2 regions of the Helcobacillus massiliensis genome follow, and region 2 is predicted to be linked to the other one. Evidence: predicted binding sites of a transcription regulator. Region 2 holds the regulator's gene; the other holds the start of a gene.
The links. Region 2 encodes LexA, which represses DNA repair genes until DNA is damaged. Its sites were predicted from a motif close to TCGAACANNTGTTCGA; they were not measured.
Positions count from the first base shown of each region.

Region 1: the regulator LexA is predicted to act here: its motif matches at 7,565-7,580, upstream of R3I40_RS08385 (HNH endonuclease signature motif containing protein).

Region 1 covers NZ_CP136959.1:1,797,810-1,809,711, reverse strand. The annotation lists gene R3I40_RS08415 (ABC transporter ATP-binding protein) at 1-438, opposite strand, end outside; gene R3I40_RS08410 (dienelactone hydrolase family protein) at 541-1,299, shown strand; gene mgtE (magnesium transporter) at 1,301-2,647, opposite strand; gene R3I40_RS08400 (MFS transporter) at 2,666-4,165, opposite strand; gene R3I40_RS08395 (SDR family NAD(P)-dependent oxidoreductase) at 4,350-5,192, shown strand; gene msrA (peptide-methionine (S)-S-oxide reductase MsrA) at 5,200-5,874, opposite strand; gene R3I40_RS08385 (HNH endonuclease signature motif containing protein) at 5,910-7,415, opposite strand; gene R3I40_RS08380 (hypothetical protein) at 7,640-8,215, opposite strand; gene R3I40_RS08375 (DUF58 domain-containing protein) at 8,212-9,462, opposite strand; gene R3I40_RS08370 (AAA family ATPase) at 9,459-10,589, opposite strand; gene R3I40_RS08365 (hypothetical protein) at 10,586-11,116, opposite strand; gene R3I40_RS08360 (DUF4129 domain-containing protein) at 11,113-11,847, opposite strand; gene R3I40_RS08355 (class I SAM-dependent methyltransferase) at 11,847-11,902, opposite strand, start outside.
Region 2 covers NZ_CP136959.1:350,365-362,266, forward strand. The annotation lists gene miaA (tRNA (adenosine(37)-N6)-dimethylallyltransferase MiaA) at 1-187, shown strand, start outside; gene dapF (diaminopimelate epimerase) at 198-1,064, shown strand; gene R3I40_RS01715 (class I SAM-dependent methyltransferase) at 1,048-1,689, opposite strand; gene hflX (GTPase HflX) at 1,921-3,354, shown strand; gene R3I40_RS01725 (ATP-dependent DNA helicase) at 3,385-5,412, shown strand; gene lexA (transcriptional repressor LexA) at 5,527-6,201, opposite strand; gene yneA (cell division suppressor protein YneA) at 6,381-6,728, shown strand; gene nrdR (transcriptional regulator NrdR) at 6,856-7,308, shown strand; gene R3I40_RS01745 (OPT family oligopeptide transporter) at 7,535-9,568, opposite strand; gene R3I40_RS01750 (HelD family protein) at 9,788-11,902, opposite strand, start outside.

The DNA.
Region 1 (11,902 bases), 1.1 Mb from region 2:
CCCGGTCGCGAACGCGCGCGCGATGGCGACGCGCTGCCGCATCCCGCCGGACAGCTGGTGCGGGTAGGCGGTGGCGAACTGCTCGAGCCGCACCCGCTGGATCCAGTCGTCGGCGATGCGGCGCCGCTCCGCCTTCGGCATCCCGGCCATCTTCAGGCCGAACGCGACGTTGTCCCGCACCGTCATCCACGGGAACACTCCGTGCTCCTGGAACACGAAGGCCGACGGCATCGTCTCCACCGTCCCGGTGGTCGCCTCCTCCAGGCCGCCGACGAGGCGCAGCAGCGTCGACTTTCCGCCACCGGAGGGACCGACGATGCAGGTGAACGACCCGGGCTCCAGGTCGATGGAGACGTCCTCCACCGCCCACGTGGTGGTCGGTCCGGACACGAACGCCTTGGACAACTCGGTGGTGCGGACAGCTGGGGCTTCGGGCATCGATCGATCTCGCAGAGGGTGCAGTGGGGCGGACAGGATGAGGAGGGAATGCTGTCATCGTAGACGTCCGCCCGCTCAGGCGCGCATCGGTACCATAACCGCATGTCCCAGCGCCGCTCCGTCACCGTCGAAGCCGTCGAGATCCCCACCGATATCGAGGCCCTGCCCGGTCGCCTCTTCCGCCCCGACGGGACCGGTGACGCCCCCGGCATCGTGCTGCTGCAGGAGATCTTCGGCCTGTCCGAGTACGTCCTCGACCGCGCCTCGGACCTCGCCGCCGCCGGGTACGCCGTGCTCGTGCCGCAGCTGTTCGCCCGGCTCGACCCGCCGATCACCGCGATCGACGAGAGCATCGGCATGGAGGCCGCTCTGCCGGAGGCGATGGAGCGCACCGGTGAGCTCGACTGGGGACGCGCCGTAGCCGACGGCGTCCACACCTTCCACGCGCTGCGCGGCACCGACGGAGTCCGCCATGACGAGGTCGCCGTGATGGGCTTCTGCTACGGGGGCGGACTCGCGTTCAACGTCGCCGCCCAGTCCGCGCGCGACGGCGCCGCCCCCGCCGCCCTGATCGCGTTCTACGGCTCCGCGCTGCCGGACCTGCTGGACCTCGCCGCCGAGGTCGACATCCCCAGCCTGCACGTGTTCGGCACGGCCGACACCTTCATCCCCCTCGACCAGGTGGAGCGCATCCGGGAGGCCGTCACCGCCGACGGGATCCGCGACCAGGTCGAATTCCACCTGCATGAGGGCGCCGGGCATGCCTTCGACAACCCGCACCCGATGTTCCACCACGAGCAGGCGTCCCGTGACGCGTGGTGGCAGATGCTGGAGTTCCTCACCCGTCGGCTGCCCCTCTGACCTACAGCCCCAGCACGACCTTCGCGATCACGAAGTAGATGACGAGGCCGGAGGCGTCCACGAAGGTGGAGATGAACGGGTTGGAGAACACCGCCGGGTCCACCTTCAGCGCCCGCGCAATGATCGGCATGACACCGCCGACGGACGCCGCCACCGAGCACAGCGCCACTAGGGTCAGGCCGATCACCAGGCCGATCATCGTGCTGTAGAACAGGCCCGCGATGACGAACCCGAGGGCGCCGAGCAGCACGCCCAGCAGCAGGCCGGTGCGCAGCTCACGGGAGAACACCCGCAGAACGTCACGCGGCTCCACATCGTCCAGGGCGAGGGCGCGCGTCACCGTGGTGGCGGCCTGATTGCCCATGTTGCCGCCGATGCCGATCAGCAGCGGCACGAACAGCGCCAGCACCGTCACCTGCTCGATCGTGGACTCGAACACCTCCAGCACCTGCACCGTCAGCGTCGCGCCGACCGCCAGCACCAGCAGCCACACGATGCGGGTGCGCACCAGGGCCCGGATCGGGGTGGACAGGTACGGTCGGTCCAGCGGCTCCGTGCCGCCCTGACGGGCCGTGTCCTCATCCTCCGCGCGCTCCACAATGCGGGCCGCATCATCGAGCGTCATGATGCCGACCACGCGGTTCTCCAGGTCCACCACGGGCGCCGCGAGGATGCCCTGCGTGGCGATGCGCCGCGCTGCCGACTCCTCATCGAGGCCCGCCGGCACCGTGATCGCCTCCCGCATCAGCTCACCGATCAGGGTGTCCGACGGCGCACCCAGCAGGGCCCGCATCGAGACGACGCCCTGCACCCGTCGGCCGTCATCGAGCACGGGCAGCAGATACACCGTCTCCGCGTCCTGGAGCCGCGCGGTGATCCGCAGCATGGTCTGCGCAACCGTCAGCTCCGGGTGCGTGGACACGAACTCCGGGCTCATGCGGCGCCCCGCGGTGCCCGGCGCATACCCGAGGATCGCGTCGGTGACGCGGCGCTCTTCGGGGGAGAGGCCGTGCAGCAGCTTGGTCGCGACCGAGGCCGGCATCTCCTCCAGCAGCCACACGCGGTCGTCCGGGTCGAGTTCCTCGAACAGCTGCGTGACATCGGTGCTGCGCATCCCGGTCACGATCTCCGCGCGCAGCGCCGGGTCCAGCGAATCGAACACGATCGACGCGCGGTCCTTCCGCAGCAGCCGGAACGTCACCGCCCGCGTCTTCGGCGGGAGGCGCTCGAGGACCCGCGTCACCTCCGCCGGCGACAGCGGATCGGTGAGGGCGGAGACTTCAGCGAGGTCGTCGGCTGCGACAGCGCGGCTGATGCGATCGGTGCAGGTGAGGATGTCCGTGGCCACGGCCCGATCCTAATGGCCCTAGTGGTCGCGCCAGTACGGGTCCGAGCCGTCCTCCACGATCGCGGCGGTCACATCGTCCACCACCACTGCCTTCTGCTCGGCGGTCATGGTGCGCTGGTCCGGCTGGTTCTCCAGCTCCAGGGCGCGCTCGGCGGGGGAGCCGGCCGCCACAGCGGAGCCGACGGAGCCCGGGACATCGTCACCGCGCAGCGACGCGCCCGCCGTCTCCGGCATGAAGAACACCGCCACCAGGCCCACCACGCAGGCCAGCACCATGTAGAACGCCGGCACCAGCAGGTTGCCGGTCTCCGCGATGGCGAAGTCGTTGACGTACGCCGCGGTGCCGCCGAACAGGGACGTGGCGACGTTGTAGGTGATGGCGAACCCGGCGAACCGCGCCTTCGTGGGGAACATGGCGGGGAAGGTCGCGGTGATGGTCGCGAGCTGCGGGATGTACAGCAGGCCCAGCACGGCGAAGCCCACCATGGCGAGGATGAAGCTCTGCCCCATCAGGTAGAACATCGGCACCGCCAGCAGCGCGAGCCCGCCCATGGAGAAGTACCAGGAGCGTTTGCGGCCGAACCGGTCCGAGGCGGCGCCCGCGAACGGAATGCACGCCATCATCAGCACCTCACCGACCAGCACGATCAGCAGGCCCTCCTGCGCCGGCAGGTTGATCTGCTGCTCCAGGTAGGTCGGCATGTACGCCAGCAGGGTGTAGTTGACGATGTTCAGCGCGGTGACCAGGCCCGTCATCACGAGCATGGCGCGCCAGTGGCGGCCGATGAGGGCGAAGAGACCGGGGGCGTCCTGCGCGGGGCCGTCCGCGGCAGGGGCCTCCTGCGCCTCCTCGAACACGGGCGATTCGTCCAGCTTGGTCCGCAGATACAGGCCGATGAAGCCCAGCGGCGCCGCTACCAGGAACGGCAGGCGCCAGCCCCAGGAGGACATGAACTCCGGGGTGGTGAACGTTTCGAGTCCGAGCATGATGGCGGTGCCGAGAGCGAAGCCGCCGAGTGTGCCGAACTCGAGGAACGAGCCGAAGAAGCCGCGGCGGTTGTCCGGCGCGTACTCCGACATGAAGGTGGCGGCGCCGCCGTACTCACCGCCGGTGGAGAACCCCTGGATGAGCCGCAGCAGCACGAGCCCGATCGGGGCCCAGATGCCGATGGTGTCGTACGCGGGCATCAGGCCGATCGCGACGGTCGCCAGCGACATCATGATGATCGTCAGCGCCAGCACCTTCTTGCGGCCGAGCCGGTCGCCGAGCGGTCCCCAGACCAGGCCGCCGATGGGGCGGGCGAGGAAGGAGATCGCGAATGTGGCGAGGGTGAGCAGGCGGGCGTTCTCGAACGGTTCGAAGAAGTGGGCGGCGATGTAGCTGGTGGCCACGGCGTAGACGCCGTAGTCGTACCATTCGGTGGCGTTGCCGAGTGCGGAGGCGGCGGTGGCCCTCCTGACTGCGGCGGGGTCCGTGTGATGGTCCGGGGCGAGGCGGGAGTATCGGCGTCGCTTCATCCCGGGTCGGTGGTCTCTGTTGGGAACGGCTGACATAGCTGGTCCTTCCGCGGCCCGCCGCGGCGGGACTCTCCCGGCGGCGTGCGCGTCTACGCTAGGGAGACCCTGGTGTGATCTCCACCTCGTTCATGATGTGGACCACCCATCCCACGGTTCGGCACCCGTCGGCCCCTACGCTGGAGGCATGACCACCACTGCCCCGCGCCATTCCTCGCGCACTCTGCCGTACCGCCCCCTCGTCGTCGTCACCGGTGCCTCCGCCGGCATCGGGGAGGCGATCGCCCGACGCTTCGCCGCCGAGGGCGCTCGCGTGGTCCTCCTGGCCCGCCGCGCCGACCGCCTCGACACCCTCGTCGCCGAGATCGGCCGCGACACCGGCCGCTCCGGCGACGTCGACTCCTACGCGGTGGACCTCGCCGACGCCGGCGCCACCGCCGACGTGTGCCGCGCCATCCTCCACGACCACGGCACCCCCGATGTCCTCATCAACAACGCCGGCGCCGGCCGCTTCCTCTCCATTGAGGAGACCAGCGCGGAGGAGGCGCACGCCCAGATGGACCTGCCGTACTTCGCGGCGTTCCACATGACCCGCGGACTCATCGAACCGATGATCGCGCGCGGCCGCGGCGTGGTGTTCCAGATCAACTCACCGGTCGCCATCACGGCGTGGCCGGGCGCCGTCGGCTACGCCGCCGCCCGCGGGGCGATCCGCGGCTTCACCGCGGCGCTGCGGCAGGACCTGCACGGCACGGGTGTGCGGGTGGGGTCGCTGACGCCCACGCGCGTCCACTCCGACTACTTCGACGCCAACCCCGACTCCGTGGACCGGGTGCCGAAGGTGGAGGGGCTGGTCGGCACCATGACGCCGGAGGAGGTGGCGGAGACGACGCTGCGCGCCGTCCGCACCCGGCCCGGCCGCGACTCGTTCGCGCCATGGCGCTGGTCACTGTTCGCGCCCGTCGCGGCAGCGGTGCCGGCGCCGTTCGAGTGGCTGTTCCGCGTCACGGGGCACAAGCGGGTGCGCTGAGGCGCGCTCAGGCGAGCGCGCAGGCGACCCCGTTGAACCCGTGGTTGCAGTAGCCGAGCGGGTTCTTCGCCAGGTACTGCTGGTGGACCGGTTCAGCGTAGAAGAACTCGCCGGCGCCGGTGTCCGTGAGCGCTGACAGCTCCGTGGTGATCCTCCCCGCGCCCGCAGCGGTGAGCGCCTGCTGGTAGATGGTGAGGGAGGCGCGCACGGTCTGCTCCTGGGCGGGGTTCGTCCAGTAGATCGCGGACCGGTATTCGGTGCCGACGTCGTTGCCCTGCCGATTCTCAGTGGTGGGATCGTGCTGCTGCCAGAACTGTTCGAGGATGCGCTTCAGCGTGGCGTCGCCGCCGGTGTAGCGGACGATCACCGCTTCGGTGTGACCGGTGCGGGCGCTGCACACCTCCTCGTAGGTGGGGTGCGGGGTGTGCCCGCCGGCGTACCCGGCGGCGGTGGAGTGCACGCCGTCGATCTGCCAGGCGACGCGTTCGATTCCCCAGAAGCATCCGCCGGCGAGGATGATCTCCTCGGCATCGCCCGGGGCGTCGGCGCCGAGCATGTCGGTGGACAGCACGACGTGCTCGCGCGCGAGCTCGTACGGGTAGGAGTCGCGACCGGGCAGGGCATCCTCGGCGGACACCATGACCTTCTTGTGCGCGTTGATGAGATCCATGATCTGCCACATGCGCCCCAACCTACCGACCATGCCCCGTGGGTGCGTCAAGGGTCCACCGCTGAGGGCGAACAGCCGGGGTCGTCAGCGTCATCGGGGTGGCTGCGCCGCCACGCGGCCAGCCAGACGCGGGCGTCGTGGGCGCTGAGCAGGTCGACGTCATCCGTGGCGGTGACGGCGGTCCGGTCGGTGCCGATGGTCCATTCTGTTGCACCGGGTGAGCGTCCGGGCCGCGGCGGACGCGTCCGCTTCGGGTCGATCAGCTTCGCCGTCTTCACCTGGTGGTGCCGGCGGCACAGCAGGTGAAGGTTCTCCAGGTCGGTGCGGCCCCCGTCGGCCGGGGAGTGGTGGTCGAACTCCTCGATGTGGTCGGCTTCGGAGCGCTGCGCAGTCCTCCGGGTGCATCCCGGGGCGGCGCAGAGGACGTGCCGCATCCGCAGGTGGCGCAGCATCTCGGTGGACGGCTTGTAGCGATCCGCCTTCAACGGCAGGATCGCGCCTGATGCGGGATCGGTGAGGATCCGCATCCAGGTCGCCGAACGCCCTGCGAGATCGCGGGCCATCGCCACGGGGATGGGGTGGATCCCGTCGATCATTCCGCCCACGTGGGACTGGCCGAGCAGACTCAGCGCCGGGACCTGCACGAACAGCTGGAAGCGCGGGGTCGTGGCCTCGGCGCCGTCGAGACTGAACTCGGCGCGGGACATCAGCAGGGACCGGATCATCGCGCGCGGCATCGGGATACCGGATTCGGCGACCTCGCCGTCGATGTCGAGCGGGATCCGGTCACCGGACTCGAGTGCGGCGGCCTGTGCGCGCTGGACATCCTCGGCAGCGCGGTCGAGGCGCTTGATCATGGACACCATCTCGGGGACTGAGCCGTCCACCTGCACGGTCATGGTGCCGGGCTTGTCCGGCGACGGCGGCAGCAGCCGGACGTCCTGCACCGGCGCCGGCGGGGTGTCCTCATCGAGTTCGCGGAGGTAGGCCGCGAGCTCGCGGATCGCCTTGTCCACCTTCTCGGGCTCGCCATCGAACTCCCACTCGGCGATGAGCGGGTCGGCGAGGGCGAGGGTCTCCGCGGAGACAGCCCGGGTGGAGAACAGCAGGTAGTCGAACTGTGCGGCGGTGAGCTCGCCGCGCTCCAGGCGGGCCAGCGCGCCCGGGAGGCAGGTGGCGGCGCGGTGCGCACCCTCGAGGGCGCGACCGGCGCGGATGATGGAGCAGTTCAGGGCAATGCCCACGCGGATCTCGGCGAGTTCGGCGGCGAGGCGGGCCTCGTCACCGCCGTCCTGCTCCACGTGCAGGCGGGCGAGGAGGCGGTAGTCCGCGGCTGCTTCGCGAGCGCGTGCGACGGTCCGCTCCCGCACAGCGCTCAGAGCCGCGAAGTCGGTCTCCGTGAGCGGGGTCGTCGAGGCGGACGCTGCAGTGGGGGAGAGGACGCGCTCGCGGGCGAGCTGCTGCTCCATCGGCGTGGTGCGGCGCGGGCCCCGGGGCTGGCGGCGCGGGCGCTTCGGCTTCTCGGGCTCATCAGCGATGCGTTCGGCGGACATTCCTCCCCCTCTCCACGGCGTGCGCACGTGCGCGGCTCGGGCGTCACACGAGTCGGGGCCCCATGAGGGACGGGTGCGCCGGCCGTGACGCCGATCGGTGCGGATGCCGAGGGAGAGAGGGGCATCCATGTGTTCTATCTGCTACTGTATCGAACAGTCGTTCGAGAAGTCAAGGGGGTCGATCGCATGTGTTCGAACAGGGAGGCGTCGGTGACCCGTGCCGTTCAGTCCTCCAGCGGCATCAGCAGCACCGCCGCGGTGAGAACAGCCAGCGCAGCGAGCGCGATCAGACCGTCGCCGAGCAGAGCAGCCGGCAGCGCAAGAGTTCCCAGCGCGCCGCTGACCACTGCGACCACGAGACCCAGCGCGAGCGAGATCCCCACCACCGCCGCGCCCGCGAGAAGCATCGGCCTGCGGGCCGAGCGCGCCAGCACACCGTGCGCCGGGGTCAGCCCCGCCCATGCCCAGGACAGGTGCGCCACCGCGATCAGCACCGCCAGCACGCACGCGTGCAGCAGACTGACAGGCGGGTTCGCCCCCAGCGCCCCGATCGCGATCAGTAGGATCACCAGCCCCATATCGGAATCGGGGAAGAGAGTCTGGATGATCAGCAGCGCCAGCCCGGTGCCGACAACGCCGAGGGTGACCACTCCGGTGCCGAACTGGCCCTCCTCCGGGGCCACACCGATCAGGGAGAACAGCAGTCCCGCACCGGCGAGGAACCCGGCGAGGCGCAGCAGCGCCTGCGAGCGGCTCATCGCCACAATGGAATCGGTGAGGCGGCTCAACCGGCCCTTCATCGGCCGTCACCTCCCTGCCACGGCGCCACCGGGACGCCCTGCGAGATCAGCTGTGCGATCAGGACCTTGCGTTCGGCCACGCGCATGCCCCACGCGGTCGCCCAGGAGCGATGGCTGGCGGGGACGTCGTCGCGGGCCGCCCGGGAGGCGAGGCCGGTGATGGCCGCCGGCATCGTGTCGATCACGTGCACGTCCGCGCCGGCGGCTCGGAGCCGGCCGATCTCGGCGGCGACCTCGTCGGTCAGCAGCGGCGACATCACGAAGGTGAGGGTGCCGCTGCGGACATGGCCGAGCGGGGTGAGCCGACGGATCGGGTCGCTCATCCGGTCCGCGCGAGCGAGCTGGTCCACGATGCGGCGCAGATGCCCCGGCCCGGTGCCGGCGGGGATCGAAGCGATGCGGCTGCCGAAGTCGTGGACGCGGACACGGTCGCCGAGCCCGATGTAGCGGGAGGCGAGCGCGGCGACCGCACGGACCGTCAGGTCGAGGCTGGAGCCGGTGCGGTCGGCGAACGCGGAGGCGAGGGCGTGGACGTCGCGGTCGGTGTCGGTGATGAGCAGGACATCGGTGTCGCGCTCGGTGAACATCTCGTTGACGTGGATCTCGCCGGTGCGGGAGGTCACGCGCCAGTTGACGCGGTTGACGCGGTCGCCGGTGCGGAACGCGCGGACGGACGCAAGATCGATGCCGTCGCCCTTCGTCGCCGACAGGTGGGGCCCGGAGATGCCGAGCACGCGGTTCAGTCGGCGCTGCCCGGCACCGGCGGCGTCACCAGGGGAGACGCTGATCGTCGGCGGGGACACCGCTTCGGCGACGCGGCGCGCGCCGAGGATGTCCGCGTGCTGCACCACGAGCGGACCCATGTCGTACCGGCCCCAGCTCAGTGGCAGCAGCTGCAGGCGGGTGGCGCCGGCGCCGGTGATGAGGCCGTTGCGCGGAGTCATGCGCAGCGCGGCCTGCGCCGGCATGCCGACGCTCAGCAGCGTGTGGGGCGCAGTCGTGGACACTTCCACCGTCACGGGGTCGTCCTCGAGGACGCGCTGAGCGGACACGTGGGCGACTGCTGGCGGGGTTTCGTGGGCGGCGTCAGCGGTGCGGGGGCGCAGAGCGGCGGCGAGCGCGATGTACGCGATCAGCGGCAGCGCCACGATCAGCGCGTCGAGGCGGCCGTACGCAACCGCCAGCAGGCACAGCAGGAGAGCACCGCCGAGCGCGCGCGTGTGGGCGGGGGTGGCGGTGAGCTTCACGCCTGGTCCCGGGGCTCCACCGAGGTGCGGCCAACCGGGGTGCGGCCCACTGGAGTGCGGCCGACGGGGTCTGCGCCCTCAACAGAGCGGGCGCCGTCGGCGGGGCGGAGGTCGGTGGTGGGCTGCGCGGGCTCATCGGCCGGGAGGGCTCCGTCGGCCGACGGAGCGGGCACTGACGCGAGCACATCATCGACGACCGAATCGGTCGAGATGTTCTGCAGCCACAGCTCCGGACGGATCAGGATGCGGTGGCCCAGCACCGGGTGCGCCAGATTCTTGATGTCCTCCGGGATCACGTAGTCGCGGCCCCGGATCAGCGCCCACGCCCGCGCCGTCGTGATGAACGCGAGCGACCCGCGCGGCGAGGCGCCCATCGCCACTGACGAATGTGACCGGGTCGCCTGCACGATCTCCACCGCGTATCGGCCGATCGCCTCCGACACGTGCACCGTCTCCACCGCGGCCTGCATGCCCAGCAGCTCGCCGTCCGCGAGCACCCGGTCCACGCTCTGCCCCTCCTGGCGTCGGCCCAGACGGCGCTCCAGGATCCCCCACTCGTCATCCACACTGGGGTAGCCGAACGCGAGCCGCAGCAGGAACCGGTCCAGCTGCGCCTCCGGAAGCGGGTACGTGCCCTCCGTCTCCACCGGGTTCGCGGTGGCGAGCACATGGAACGGCTCCGGCAGCTGATGCGTGGTGCCCTCAACCGTCACCTGGTGCTCCTGCATCGCCTCCAGCAGCGCCGCCTGCGTCTTCGGCGGGGTGCGGTTGATCTCGTCCGCGAGCAGCAGTCCGGTGAAGATCGGGCCCTGCCGGAACTCGAACGTGCCCGTGGCCTGCGAGAACACCTCCGAGCCCGTCAGGTCCGAGGGCAGCAGGTCCGGGGTGAACTGCGCCCGGCTGAACGGCAGGCCCAGCGCCTGCGCGAACGACCGTGCCGTCAGAGTCTTCCCCAGGCCGGGCAGGTCCTCGATGAGGACGTGGCCGCCGGCGAGGATCCCGGTGAGGACCTGCTCGAGGGCGCGGCGCTTGCCGACGACGGCGCGCTCCAGTTCATCGAGGATGCGGGTCGCGAGGCGGGACGCGTCGGCGACCGGCAGGGGCTGGACGGGGGAGTGCTGGGTCATCGGTGGCTCCTGGCGGGGCTGGTCGGGTCCGCTGGCCGCGGCGGTGCGGCCAGCAGCTGGTCGGTGAGGGCGTTCGCGTCGTCTACGAGCGCCTCGAGGTCGGGCGCGCCGCGGGAAGCGGCGGAGGCGAGTGCGGGTGGGATCTCCAGGCGGCGGCCGACGGATTCCGCCTGCGCCTCGGCGCCGGCCACGAGCGAGGACGCCATGTCGTGCAGGGCCCGCGTGTTGTAGGACGACCCGGTGAGGCCGCCGGAGAACAGTTCGTTGATGCGGCGCACGCGCGGGTCGTACCCGTCGGGGCGCAGCTCGTCCACCTCCGGGTGGCGGATGGGGAACAGGGTGAGGTGGGCGCGGCGGATGCCCTGCCGCAGCCAGAGAGCGAGGACCGCGCACGCCACCGCCGCCACCACCAGGAACAGCATGTTGATGCGCAGGTTCGCCGCTGCAGCGAGCGCAGCGGTGCCGAGCGCCGCGAGGACGGCGATGGTCAGGGCGATGAGGAGCCAGCGGGCGGCGGTGCGGGTCATCGGGCACCGCCTCGGCTGCTGGGGGAGACGGCGGGGGCGGAGTCGAGGTCCGCGAGCAGGGAGTCGAGCAGCTGCACCGCCCGGGCACGGTGCACCTCCCCGAGGGGGTGCGGGGAGAACATCGCCTGGCGGAACAGGTCGGCGAATTCGTCCACGTCCGACGCGTTCAGCGGCAGGTGCCGCAGGGCCCGCCGCATGTGGTCGGAGGGTGTGTCGGAGGCGAGACGGCGGTGCCCGTGGTCCTCCGCGGCGCGCTCCAGCTCCCGCCACGCCGCGATGATCGCCTCAGCGGCTGTGCCCTCCGCCACCAGGCGGGAGCGGGCGCGGGACAGGGTGGCGGCCGCGTCGTCCTGGCTGATCAGGCTGGTGGTGTCGATCGCGCCGGCGTCCGGCCGGACCGCGCGGGCGCTGCGGACCGCCCGGCGCACCAGGGCCACGACCAGCCACAGCAGAGCGAGCGCCGCCGCGACGATCACAGCCCACAGCAGCACCGTGAGCACCTGGTCGAGAACGGATCGCAGCGGTTCGATCTCATCCTGGTACCACTCCGGCTCCCCCTCCTGCAGCGGTGGGGGCGGCGGCGGGTTGTCGGCGAAGACGGGGCGCTGCGCGACCATGCCGTCCGGCAGCACCGCGATCGGCGACATGCGGGCGTGCAGGGACGCCGCGATCAGTGCGACGAGGCCGGCCGCCCACAGCAGCGGGGCGATGCGGATGCGGCGACCGCCCATCACGGCACATCCCGATGAGGGTGGGCGATGATGACGGACTGCTTCCCGGCGACCC
Region 2 (11,902 bases):
CGCCCACCTGCGCGGCGACCTCACCTGGGCCGAGGCGATCGACCAGACCATCACCGGGACGCGCCGCCTCGTGCGCAAACAGGACACGTGGTTCCGCCGCGACCCGCGGATCACCTGGATCGACGCCGCCGGCCCCGACCCCGTCGCCCGGATCCAGACCCTGGTTGCGTCCGGGAGCCCGGCGTAGACTGCGCCCCATGGGACTTCGCAGCACCGACCCCCGCATCAGCTTCGGGCACGGCACCAAGAACACGTTCGTGCTCGTCGACGACCCCGACGGCGAACTCGCGCTGACCGAGCAGGACGTCCGCGACCTCGCCGCCCTCTGGGGTGAGGACAGCGCCGACGGCGTCATCCGGGTGGTGCGCACCGCCGCCAGCGGCGAAGGGTTCATCGCCTCCGGTGACCGGCCCGACGGCACCGGCCACGAATGGTTCATGGACTACCGCAACGCCGATGGCTCCATCGCCCAGATGTGCGGCAACGGCGTGCGCGTGTTCGCCGCCCACCTCCGCGACCGCGGCTGGGTGGAGGCCGACGAGTTCCCCATCATGACCCGCGCCGGCGAACGCTCCGTCACCATTGAGCAGGCGCCCAGCGGCGGCGACGAGCAATGGCAGGTGAAGGTGGGCATGGGCCCTGCCCGCACCAATGATGCCGTCCGCATGGTGACGGTCGACTCCGACTCGTTCGAAGGCCGCGATGTCGACCTCGGCAACCCGCACTGCGTGGTGCAGCTGCCCGACGGCGTCGACTACGACTGCCTCAACCTCGCTGACCGGCCCGACCTCACACCCGAACCGGCCGACGGCGCCAACATCGAATTCGTGCAGGTCCTCGGCGACCGCCACATCCGCATGCGCGTGTTCGAACGTGGAGTGGGGGAGACCCTGTCCTGCGGCACCGGCGCCACCGCTGCGGTCGCCGCCACCGCTGACGCCCTCGGCGAGGGCTGGGGTGAGCAGTGGCTGGTGGACGTGCGCGGCGGCCAGCTGCGCATCGGGTGGGACAGCGACGGCCACATGACCCTCGCCGGTCCCGCAGTGCTCAGCCGCGCCGACTGACCTGCAGCAGGCGGAACCCCTTCGAGCTGTTCAGCCGCTCGACCCGGCGGTCCGGCCATTCCCGGCCGATCCAGGCGGCGAGGGAGTCCGCCCCCAGGTTCTTGCCGACGATCATCGACGCCGTCCCCTCCGGGGTGAGGCGGTCCAGCCAGAGCCGCAGCAGTTCGTGCAGCGCCTGCTTCCCGATCCGGATCGGCGGGTTCGACCAGATCGCGTCGATCCGGTCGCCCTCCGGGAACTCCTCGGGGGCGATGACCTCGATGTTCGTCAGGCCCAGGCGCTGGGTGTTCAGGGCGCACACCGCGCGCGCATGCTCGTTGACGTCCACGGCGAGGACCCGCGCCTGCGGCTGCAGCAGCGCCATCGTGAGCGCGATCGGTCCCCAGCCGCAGCCGAGGTCCAGCACGGTGCTGTCCGGCTCCAGCGGCGGCATCTGATCCGTCTGTGCGAGCAGCAGCGCCGTCGCCTTGTCCAGACCGTCGGAGGAGAAGATCCCGTCGGCCGAGAGGACGGTGCGCTCCTCACCGGCCAGCGGCACCCGCAGCTCCCGAGTGCGCAGATCCGCACCCGCGGCGGGCGAGAAGTAGTGGGCGGGCGTGCCGGGAGTGTCTGCTTCGCGTGTCACATGGGGGAGTGTAGGCCATAAATCGATCGACCCCGCGCCCCGGGCGTGCCATGCTGGAGCATCACCACCACCGCCGACCGAGAGAAGGCCCCCGACTTGCCCACCTCCTTCACCCCCGACCCCGAGTTCAGCCTCGACTCCGACGCCCCCGCCCGCGGGGAGCATGACGGAACCGGGCAGGCGGGCGCGGCCGACGGGGCAGCGGACACCGCACGGGGCCGCGGCAGCTCGATGATGGACCGCGTCCTGTCCCGCGGTGACGCCTCCATCTCCGCCGTCACCTACTCCAGCAGCGACTCCGACGGCGACCAGTTCGACCTCGCCGACCGCCACGCCCTGCGCCGCGTCGACGGCCTCTCCACCGAGCTCGACGACGTCACCGAGGTCGAATACCGCGAACTGCGGCTCGAGAACGTGGTCCTCGCGGGCCTGTTCACCACCGGCAACGTCACCGACGCCGAGAACTCCATGCGGGAACTCGCCGCCCTCGCCGAAACCGCCGGCTCCACCGTCCTCGACGGCGTCATGCAGCGCCGCGCCCACCCGGACCCCGCCACCTTCCTCGGCAAGGGAAAGGCGCTCGAACTCGCGGACCTCGTGGCGGAGGTCGGTGCCGACACCGTCATCGCCGACGGCCAGCTCGGCCCCTCCCAGCGCCGCGCCCTCGAGGACATCGTGAAGGTGAAGGTCATCGACCGCACCGTCCTCATCCTCGACATCTTCGCCCAGCACGCGAAGAGCCGCGAAGGCAAGGCGCAGGTGGAGCTCGCACAGCTCGAGTACCTGCTGCCGCGTCTGCGCGGCTGGGGCGAATCGATGTCCCGTCAGGCCGGTGGCCGAGTCGCCGGCGGCGCCGGCATCGGCTCCCGAGGCCCCGGTGAGACGAAGATCGAACTGGACCGCCGCCGCATCCGCACCCGCATGGCGAAGCTGCGCCGGGAGATCAAGGAGATGGCGCCCAGTCGTGCCGCCAAACGCGCCGACCGGTACCGCCGCGACGTGCCCGCGGTGGCCATCGCCGGCTACACCAACGCCGGGAAGTCCTCGCTGCTCAACCGCCTCACCCGCGCCGGGGTCCTCGTGGAGAACGCCCTGTTCGCCACCCTCGACCCGACGGTGCGGCGCGCGCAGACCCCCGACGGCCGCGAGTTCACGTTCGCGGACACCGTCGGCTTCGTGCGCCACCTCCCGCACGAACTGGTCGAAGCGTTCCGCTCCACCCTCGAAGAAGTCGCCGACGCGGACCTGCTGCTGCATGTGGTCGACGCCGGCCACCCCGACCCGGAGGGCCAGATCCAGGCGGTGCGGGAAGTCCTCTCAGACATCGAGGACTTCGACGTCCCCGAACTCGTCGTCTTCAACAAGGCGGACCTCGCCGCCCCTGAGACCCTGGCGCGGCTGCGCTCCCAGGTCCAGGACTCCGTCGCGGTGTCCGCCATCACCGGTGAGGGCATCGAGGAGCTGCGCGAGATGATCGCGGAGCGCCTCCCGCAGCCCACCGAAGAGGTGGACCTCGTGGTGCCGTACACCCGCGGCGACCTCGTCTCCCGCATCCACACCACGGGCGAGATGATCAGCGAGGAGTTCGAGGAGAACGGCACCCACGTGCACGCCCGTGTGGACGGCCGTCTCGCCGCTGAACTCGACGAAGCGCGGGTCCGCTGACGAGCGGTCAGGCGCGGGTAGGATCGACCAATGGCCACCGCACCGATCCCTCAGCTCCTGGAAGCCGCTGTCGACGCGGTCGGCGGTGAAGTCCGCACCGGTCAGCGCACCATGGCGGAGGGCATCGCCCAGTCCCTGGAGGACAAGCGGCACCTGCTGGTGCAGGCCGGTACCGGGACCGGCAAGTCCCTCGCCTACCTCGTGCCCGCACTCGCCTACGCCGTCGAGAACGACGCCCCGGTGGTGATCTCCACCGCCACCATCGCGCTGCAGAACCAGATCGTGGAGAAGGACCTGCCCCGACTGGTGGACGCGCTCGCCCCGATGCTGGAGCGCACCCCGTCGTTCAGCCTGCTGAAGGGCCGCTCCAACTACCTGTGCCTGCACAAGATCGCCGGCGGCTACCCGGACGACCTCGACCCCGGCGCCCTGTTCAGCGAAGCGTCCGTCACAGGCGAGCCGGCCGCGTCCGAACGCCTCGGTGACCAGGTGAAGCGGCTGCGCGAATGGGCGGAGGACACCGACACCGGCAACCGCGACGACCTGCGCACCCCCGTCTCGGACCGTGCCTGGCGGCAGGTGTCCGTCACCGGCGCCCAATGCCTCGGCGCGCAGTGCCCGATGAAGGACTCCTGCTTCGCGGAGCGCAACCGCGCCATCGCGAAGGAATCCGACATCATCGTCACCAACCATGCCCTGCTGGCGATCGACGCGTTCGACGGGCACGGCATCATCCCCGAGCACGACGTCGTCATCATCGACGAGGCCCACGAGCTCGCCGCCCGTGTCACCGGCGCCGTCACCGAAACGCTCAGCGCCGGCCACGTCCGCTCTGCGGTTCGGGACCTGCGAGGTCTCGGCGTGGTCTCCACCGCCCTCGACGACGCCGGCCACGCCCTCGGGGACGCCCTCGGCCTGCAGCCCGACGGACGCATCACCGGCGACATGCCGCCTGTCCTCAGCGACGCCATCACACTGCTGGAGATCGAAGCGCGCCAAGCCCACTCCGATGCCAAGGACGCCGGTGACTCGACTGCCGCCTCCACGGCCGGGGCGCGCAAAGCGGCCCGCACCAAGCTCCAGGAGATCATGGATGTGTGCGCCCGCCTCATCAGCCCGGATGAGGACGATGTCCGCTACATCTCCCACTCGGAGATGACGGGACGCTCCATCATCGAGGTGGCGCCGCTGAGCGTCGCCTCGGCGATGCGCCGCGCCATCCTCGATCAGCGCACCACGGTCTTCACCTCCGCGACCCTGGCGCTCGCGGGCAGGTTCGATCAGGCGGCGGGATCCGTCGGCCTGTTCCCCCGGTCGCGAGTGGATCTGGGCGCCCCGATGAGCGGGTTCATGCGGGAGTCGTCGTCCGCGGAGCGGGAGCAGTGGGCGGGCATCGACGTCGGCAGCCCGTTCGACTACCCGAAGCAGGGCATCCTCTACTGCGCATCGCAGCTGCCGCCGCCCGGACGCGAGGGTCTGTCCCAGCAGCTGCTGGAGCATCTGGTGGAGCTCGCGGAGGCGAGCGAGGGCGGCGTCCTGGGACTGTTCTCCTCCCGCCGCGCAGCGGAGACGGCGGCGGACTACGTCCGCGCCCACACGGGCCTGACGGTGGGGCTGCAGGGCGAGGACTCGCTGACGAACCTGGTGCGCCAGTTCCGTGAGGACTGGTCGATGTGCCTGTTCGGGACGCTGTCACTGTGGCAGGGCGTGGACGTGCCGGGGGATGCGTGCCGGCTGGTGGTGATCGACCGGATCCCGTTCCCGCGGCCGGATGACCCGCTGAAGGCGGCTCTGCAGGAGCGGCTCAGCGAGTCCGGAAAGAACGGGTTCATGGCGGTGTCTGCGCGGCACGCGGCACTGCTGATGGCGCAGGGCGCGGGGCGGCTGATCCGCACCCGCAGCGACCGGGGAATGGTGGCGGTGCTGGATTCACGGCTCGCGACCCGGCGGTACGGTTCGTATCTGCGGCAGGCGATGCCGCCGCTGTGGTACACGCAGCGCGCGTCCGTGGCGCTGGGAGCGCTGGAGCGCCTCGCCGCGGCGCCGCGCAGGTCCTGAGAGCCGCGCCCGTTCGGGGCGGAACCAGCCGGGAGACGCACATGCGCCCCCGGCGGCGAACCGGAGGCGCATGGAACGGAGACGACCGGGTGGGCCGGGCGGGCCAGCGGCTGGTCAGACGGAGCGGAGCACCGCCACGACCTTGCCGAGGATTTCGCTGAGGTCGCCGAGGATCGGCGTGTAGGCGGGGTTGTGCGGCATCAGCCACACGTGGCCGTCCCGCATGTGCAGCGACTTCACGGTGGCTTCGCCGTCGATCATCGCGGCGACGATCTCTCCCTGCTCAGCCACCCGCTGCGCGCGGACGACGACCCAGTCGCCGTCGCAGATCGCGGCATCGATCATCGAATCGCCCACGACCTTCAGCAGGAACAGGTTGCCGTCACCGACCAGCTGGGACGGCAGTGTGAACACGTCCTCGATCTGCTCTTCGGCGGTGATCGGCGAACCGGCGGCGATGCGGCCGACCAGCGGCACGTTCGTGGTGGCGGCCGGCTGGATGCCGTTGAAGTCGCCGCTGGTCGGAGCGGGAGCATCATCCCCCTGGACGAGCTCGAGGGCGCGCGGGCGGTTCGGGTCGCGGCGCACATAGCCCTTGGTCTCCAGGACGGTCAGCTGGTGCAGCACGGAGGAGGGGGAGGCCAGGCCCGCCTTCGAGGCGATCTCGCGCATGGACGGCGGGTAGCCGTGCTCGCGGATCGCATCCTCGATGACGTCCAGGATGCGGCGCTGACGGGCGGTCAGACGGGGGCGAGCAGCGCCGTCGGTGGTCTCGTTCGTCTCGGTCATCAGCGCCCTTTCCGCGATGGGGCGACTTTAAATGTCGCACCCCTCTGTTTGAGTCTGTCTCGACTCAAGAGTACGTGGCCCAAGCCGCATATTCAAACGATCGTTCGAAAGAGTCTTGACTTCGTCGAACAAGTGATCGTAGGGTCAAGTCATTCGCACATCGAACAAGGATTCCAATCATGACTGCCACCACCGTTCGTCCCGTCGCTCTTCGACCAGATGTTCGCCTGCGCATCACCCGTCGTGGTCGTGTGGTCCTCGGCCTGCTGATCGCCTCGGTCGCGCTCAGCCTGGCGTTCCTGATGGGCATGGCCTCCTTCACGCCCGCCGCTGAAGCGGGCTCCACCGCCACCACCGAGTACGTCACCGTGACCGTGCACGAGGGGGACACCCTGTGGGGCATCGCCTCGCAGTACGCCCCGGAGGGCACCGATGTCCGCGACTACATCCTCATGGTGGAGGACCTCAACGACCTGCAGAACGGCGTCGTGCAGCGCGGTCAGAGCCTGCACCTGCCCGTGTCCTGACCGGCACCACCGGACCCAGCCCGCCCCGTCACCCGCGAACCCCCTCATCGCCGCCGGTGACGGGGCGGAGCTGTTCCTCCACCCAGGGTGACGGTGGGACTGTCAGGCCGTTTAGTAGGATGACGCTGTGCATTGTCCTTTCTGCCGCCACACTGACTCCCGCGTCGTCGATTCACGGACCGCGGATGACGGCACCGTCATCCGCCGGCGCCGCCAGTGCCCGAGCTGCTCGCGCCGCTTCTCCACGATCGAATCAGCGTCGCTGTCCGTGGTGAAGCGCTCCGGTGTGGGCGAACCCTTCAGCCGTTCCAAGGTCATCTCCGGTGTCCGCAAGGCCTGCCAGGGCCGGCCCGTCACCGATGATCAGCTCGCGGTGCTCGCACAGAAGGTGGAGGAGAGCATTCGCCTCACTGGAGTCAGTGAGATCGAGGCGCACGATGTGGGCCTTGCGATCCTGCAGCCGCTGAAGGACCTGGATCTCGTGGCGTACCTGCGCTTCGCGTCCGTCTACCGGAACTTCGACTCACTCGAGGACTTCGAGAAGGCGATCGCCGAGCTGCGGGAGCAGTCCGACGCCTGAGCCGCGCAGCGGATATGCGCACTCGATTACACCTCGCGCCGCAGAGTGTGTATAATGAATGCTGACCGGCGAGTCTGGAGGGGAAGCCAGACTCGCCGGTTTCTTCATGCCCGAAGCGCGGCGATCGCGGTCCCCAACGAGAAGCGCCCCCCACCTCCCGAAACGGGAAGCGGAGGGCGCGTGCGCATCAGCGCCGTCGGCGCGTCAGCTGGCCTTCAGCAGCACATCAGCGTGCGGCGCGGCGACCGGTGGGCTCAGCGGTCTCGTCGGCTGCCGGCAGGGTCTTCTGCAGACCCATCACCCAGCGGTACAGCACCGCGATGATGCCGGCGAATGCGAGGACGCCGAGGATCATGGCGACGGACTGGAAGCCCTCACCCACGATCGCGAGCGGTTCCGCTTCACCGGAGGCCGCCACCACACCGGCGAACACGACACCGAAGAGCGACTCGCCCACGATGAGACCGGTGGCCAGCAGAATGCCGAGGCGCTTCATGACCTCCGGGCGCTTCGACGTGGAGGCCCAACGGTTGTAGACCAGGCCGATGAGGGCGCCGATCGGGATGATCAGGGTCAGCTCCATCGGCAGGTACATGCCCATGCCGACTGCGAGCGGCGGCAGGGCCAGGGCGCGCTTCTTACCCTTCGACGCGGCCCGGAGTGCCTCGTCGATGACGATCACCACGGCGCCGATGAGGGCGCCGATGCCGATGAGGCCCCAGTTGAGGTCGCCGCCGAGCACGCCCTTCACCAGGGAGGAGATCAGCGACGCCTGCGGTGCCGCCAGGGCGTCCGGGCCCGCGTTCGGGTCACCGGCGAAGCCGAAGGCGGTGTGCATCAGCTGCAGCACCGGCGGGATGATGATCGAGCCGAAGATGACGCCGATGATCAGAGCGACCTGCTGCTTCCACGGGGTCGCGCCCACGAGCTGGCCGGTCTTGAGGTCCTGAAGGTTGTCGTTGGAGATCGTGCCGATGCCGAACACGATCGCCGCGGTGAACAGGGTGAAGGCGACCAGGGACGCGGTGTCAGCACCGGAGGTGCCGTGCACCAGCTTCACCACGAGGGCTGCGGCGATCGCCACCAGGATGCCCACGCCGGAGATCGGCGAGTTGGAGGCGCCGATGAGGCCGGCCATGTAGCCGCACACGGAGGCGACGACGAGGCCGATCAGCAGGGTGAAGACCACGGCGACGGCGATCAGGCTGCCGGTGTGGTGGGAGATCGCGGTGTCCTTGAGGAAGGACCACAGCAGCAGGCCGATCGGGATCATGGACAGCAGGGTGATGCCCAGGACCAGCGACATCGGAATGTCGCGTTCGGTGATGTCGACCTCGCCGCCACCGCGGCGGCGACGGTTGGAGGCGAGCGCCTCGGAGATGCCGCGGACGATGGGGACGATCAGCTTCAGCAGGGTCCACACAGCGGCCACGGCGATGGTGCCGGCGCCGATGAAGCGGACGTCGCTGCCGAAGATGCCGCCGACGGTCTCCATCAGGTCGGCGTCGGCCGGAATCTGCCCCTGGGTGAGGGTCGGCAGGAGGATGCCGTAGGAGATGATCATGCCGATGATCATGGCGATGCCGACCGTGATACCGACCAGGTGGCCCACGCCGATGAGGGCGAGGGAGAGGCTGCCGCCCACCATGGTGCCGCCGGAGCCGAGGCGCAGGGCGGTGCCCACGGAGCTGGCGAGGACCTTGAGGTTGGCGAACAGGGAGAAGGCGGCGGCGCCGAGGGCGCCGGCGATGATGACGTGCAGTCCGCGCTTGTTCTCCTCGGAGGAGCCGGCGCTGTCGCCGACCTTCAGCACCTCAGCGGCGGCCACACCCTCGGGGTACGGCAGGTCGCTGCCGGTGACGAGGGTGCGGCGCAGCGGGATGGAGTAGGTGACGCCGAGGATGCCGCCGACGGCGCACACCAGTGCGGTGGTCCAGTACGGGAAGCCCGCCCACCAGCCGACGATGACCAGGCCGGGCAGCACGAAGATGATCGCGGACAGCGTGCCGGCTGCTGAGGCGATCGTCTGGACGATGTTGTTCTCCTGGATGGTGTGGCTGAAGAAGCGCAGCACCGCCATGGAGATCACGGCAGCGGGGATCGAAGTGGCGAACGTCAGGCCGACCTTGAGACCGAGGTAGACGTTGGCGGCGGTGAAGATCAGCGTGATGAGACCGCCGAGGACGACGCCTCGCAGCGTCAGCTCGCGCACGCTGGCCTGTCGGCGCCCGGAAGCGGCCGTTGTTGGGGTGGAGGACATACCTCTCCTTGTCGGGGCCGCCGCGTCAGGATGAGCGATCGGGCGGCGGCCGCTGGGGGTCAGGGAGCGCGAGTGCGCCCATCGTCCGTGCGGACGACGCAGATCATGCTACGCCCGACCGGCCGCTGATCGGCAACACACCGAGGGTCCGCGGAGGTCAGCGCTGCCGCGGGAGAGGGGAGCGCTGGTCGACCGGGTGCGGGGTGTGCCGCGGGGGCCTCATGCCGACGGGTCCTCGAACCCGTCGGGCAGGTTTCCGTGGTGCAGCACCGACAGCACCTGGGTGGGGCGCGTCATCGCCACGAACACGTCGTTCGCGCCGCGGGCGTGCGCCTCGCAGATGGTGGCGGGGTCGGTGAGGACCACGGCGTCGAACTCCAGGCCCTTGGAGTCGCGGGCGTTCATCACGGAGACGGGGGAGTCGATGCCGGCGGATCCGGCGCCGACCTCTCCCGGATCGAACTGCGCGCCGAGCGCTTCGACCAGGGGTGCAACAGCCGCGTCGGGTGCGACCACGGCGAGCCGGCCGTCGCCGATCAGGGCGCGCACCCGTCGGACCTCGGCGGCGATCGCGTCCATCTGCTCAGCGGACGGGGCCCCCTCGCCCACGCTGCCCGCCTGACCGGGCAGGAGGGCGAGGTGCATGTTGTGCTCGCCCTCGCGGACGGACTGCACCTCGGTGGCGAGGAGGTCGTGGGCGCGCGCCACGCGGTTCGCCGCCGCCATGATGCGGGCGGGGGTGCGGTAGTTGACGGTGAGCTCTTCGATCTGGGCGCGGTCCTCCACGAACGGCTCGAGCACGGCGGTCCAGGACGTGGTGCCGGCAGGGGAGGACGTCTGTGCGACGTCGCCCACCACCGTGAACGACTTCGTGGGGTTGCGGCGCATGAGCAGACGCCACATCATCGCCGACAGCTCCTGCGCCTCATCGACCACCACATGGCCGTACGTCCAGGTGCGGTCACCGGCGGCGCGCTCCGCCACGGTGCGGCGGGTATGCATGTGCGACACCTGCGCGGCGAGGTCCTGCGCGCTGATCATGCCGTCGGAGTCCATCATCTCCAGCACCTTCTCGGCATAGCCGATCTGGTCCTGCTGCGCGGCCTTCTGCCGCTTCTCCTCCTGACGAGCCGCGGCGTCGTCCTCCCCGAGCAGTTCGGCGATCTCATCCAGCAGGGGCACATCGTCGATGGTCCACGCGGAGTCCTTGGACCGCACGAGGGCGGCGGCGTCCTTCATCGGCATGAGGCCGTGCGCAGCGCGGCGCACCCGCTGCTCGGAGGCGAAGAAGGAGCGGAGGAACGATTCGGGCGTGTACGGCAGCCAGGCGCGGTTGAGGGCGACCTTCACCCCGTCGTCGGTGCGCAGATCGTTGATGAGGTCCGGGTGGTCCTCCTCGGTGATGGTGCGGCCCTGTCGGCGGATCTCGTCGGCGTATCTGTCCACCAGGCGATCCAGCGCGGCGCGCACGAACGTGGTGCGGGCGCGGTTGTGCGGGCGGCCGGAGGAGCGGGCCTCGGAGCGGGCGGCTTTGATGTCCGCCGGTGTGATCGTCAGGGGAACGCCGTCGATCCGCAGGTGGATGTCGGCGGCGGGCACGAGCTGGCGGTGGCGCAGGGCGCGCTTCAGCAGGTTCGCCATCACCGGGCGGCCCTTGATCTCTGCGATGCGCGCCTGGTCCGTCTCGGTGGCGGTGACGCCGGGGAACAGTTCGCCCGGGGTCGCCATGACGGCGCCGGATTCGCCGAGGCTCGGCAGCACGCGTTCGATGTAGGTGAGGAAACCGCGGGTGGGGGCCACGATCAGCACGCCCGCCTGCTCCAGCCGGGCGCGGTGCGTGTACAGCTGGTAGGCGGCGCGGTGCAGCGCGACCGCGGTCTTGCCGGTGCCGGGGCCGCCCTGCACCACGAGCACGCCGCGGTTCTCGGAGCGGATGATGCGGTCCTGTTCGCCCTGGATAGTGGCGACGATGTCCCCCATCCGGCCAGTTCGGCTCGCACTGACAGCGGCGAGGAGCGCGCCTTCGCCCTGCAGGTCGGAGGAGTCGTCGGAGGCCTCGTGCAGCAGGTCGCGGTCCAGGACGTCGTCGTCCACACCGGTGACGGTGCGGCCGTTGGTGATGAGGTGGCGGCGCAGACGCACCCCCTGGGGGGTGTGCGCGGTCGCCTGGTAGAACGCGGCGGCTGCAGGGGCGCGCCAGTCCATCAGCAGCTGGTCACGGTTCGCGGTGAACAGGCCGATGCGGCCGATGTAGCGGCGGGCGCCGTCGACCATGTCGAGTCGGCCGAACACGGCGGAATGGCTGACGGTGCGCAGCAGGGAGATGCGGTCCTC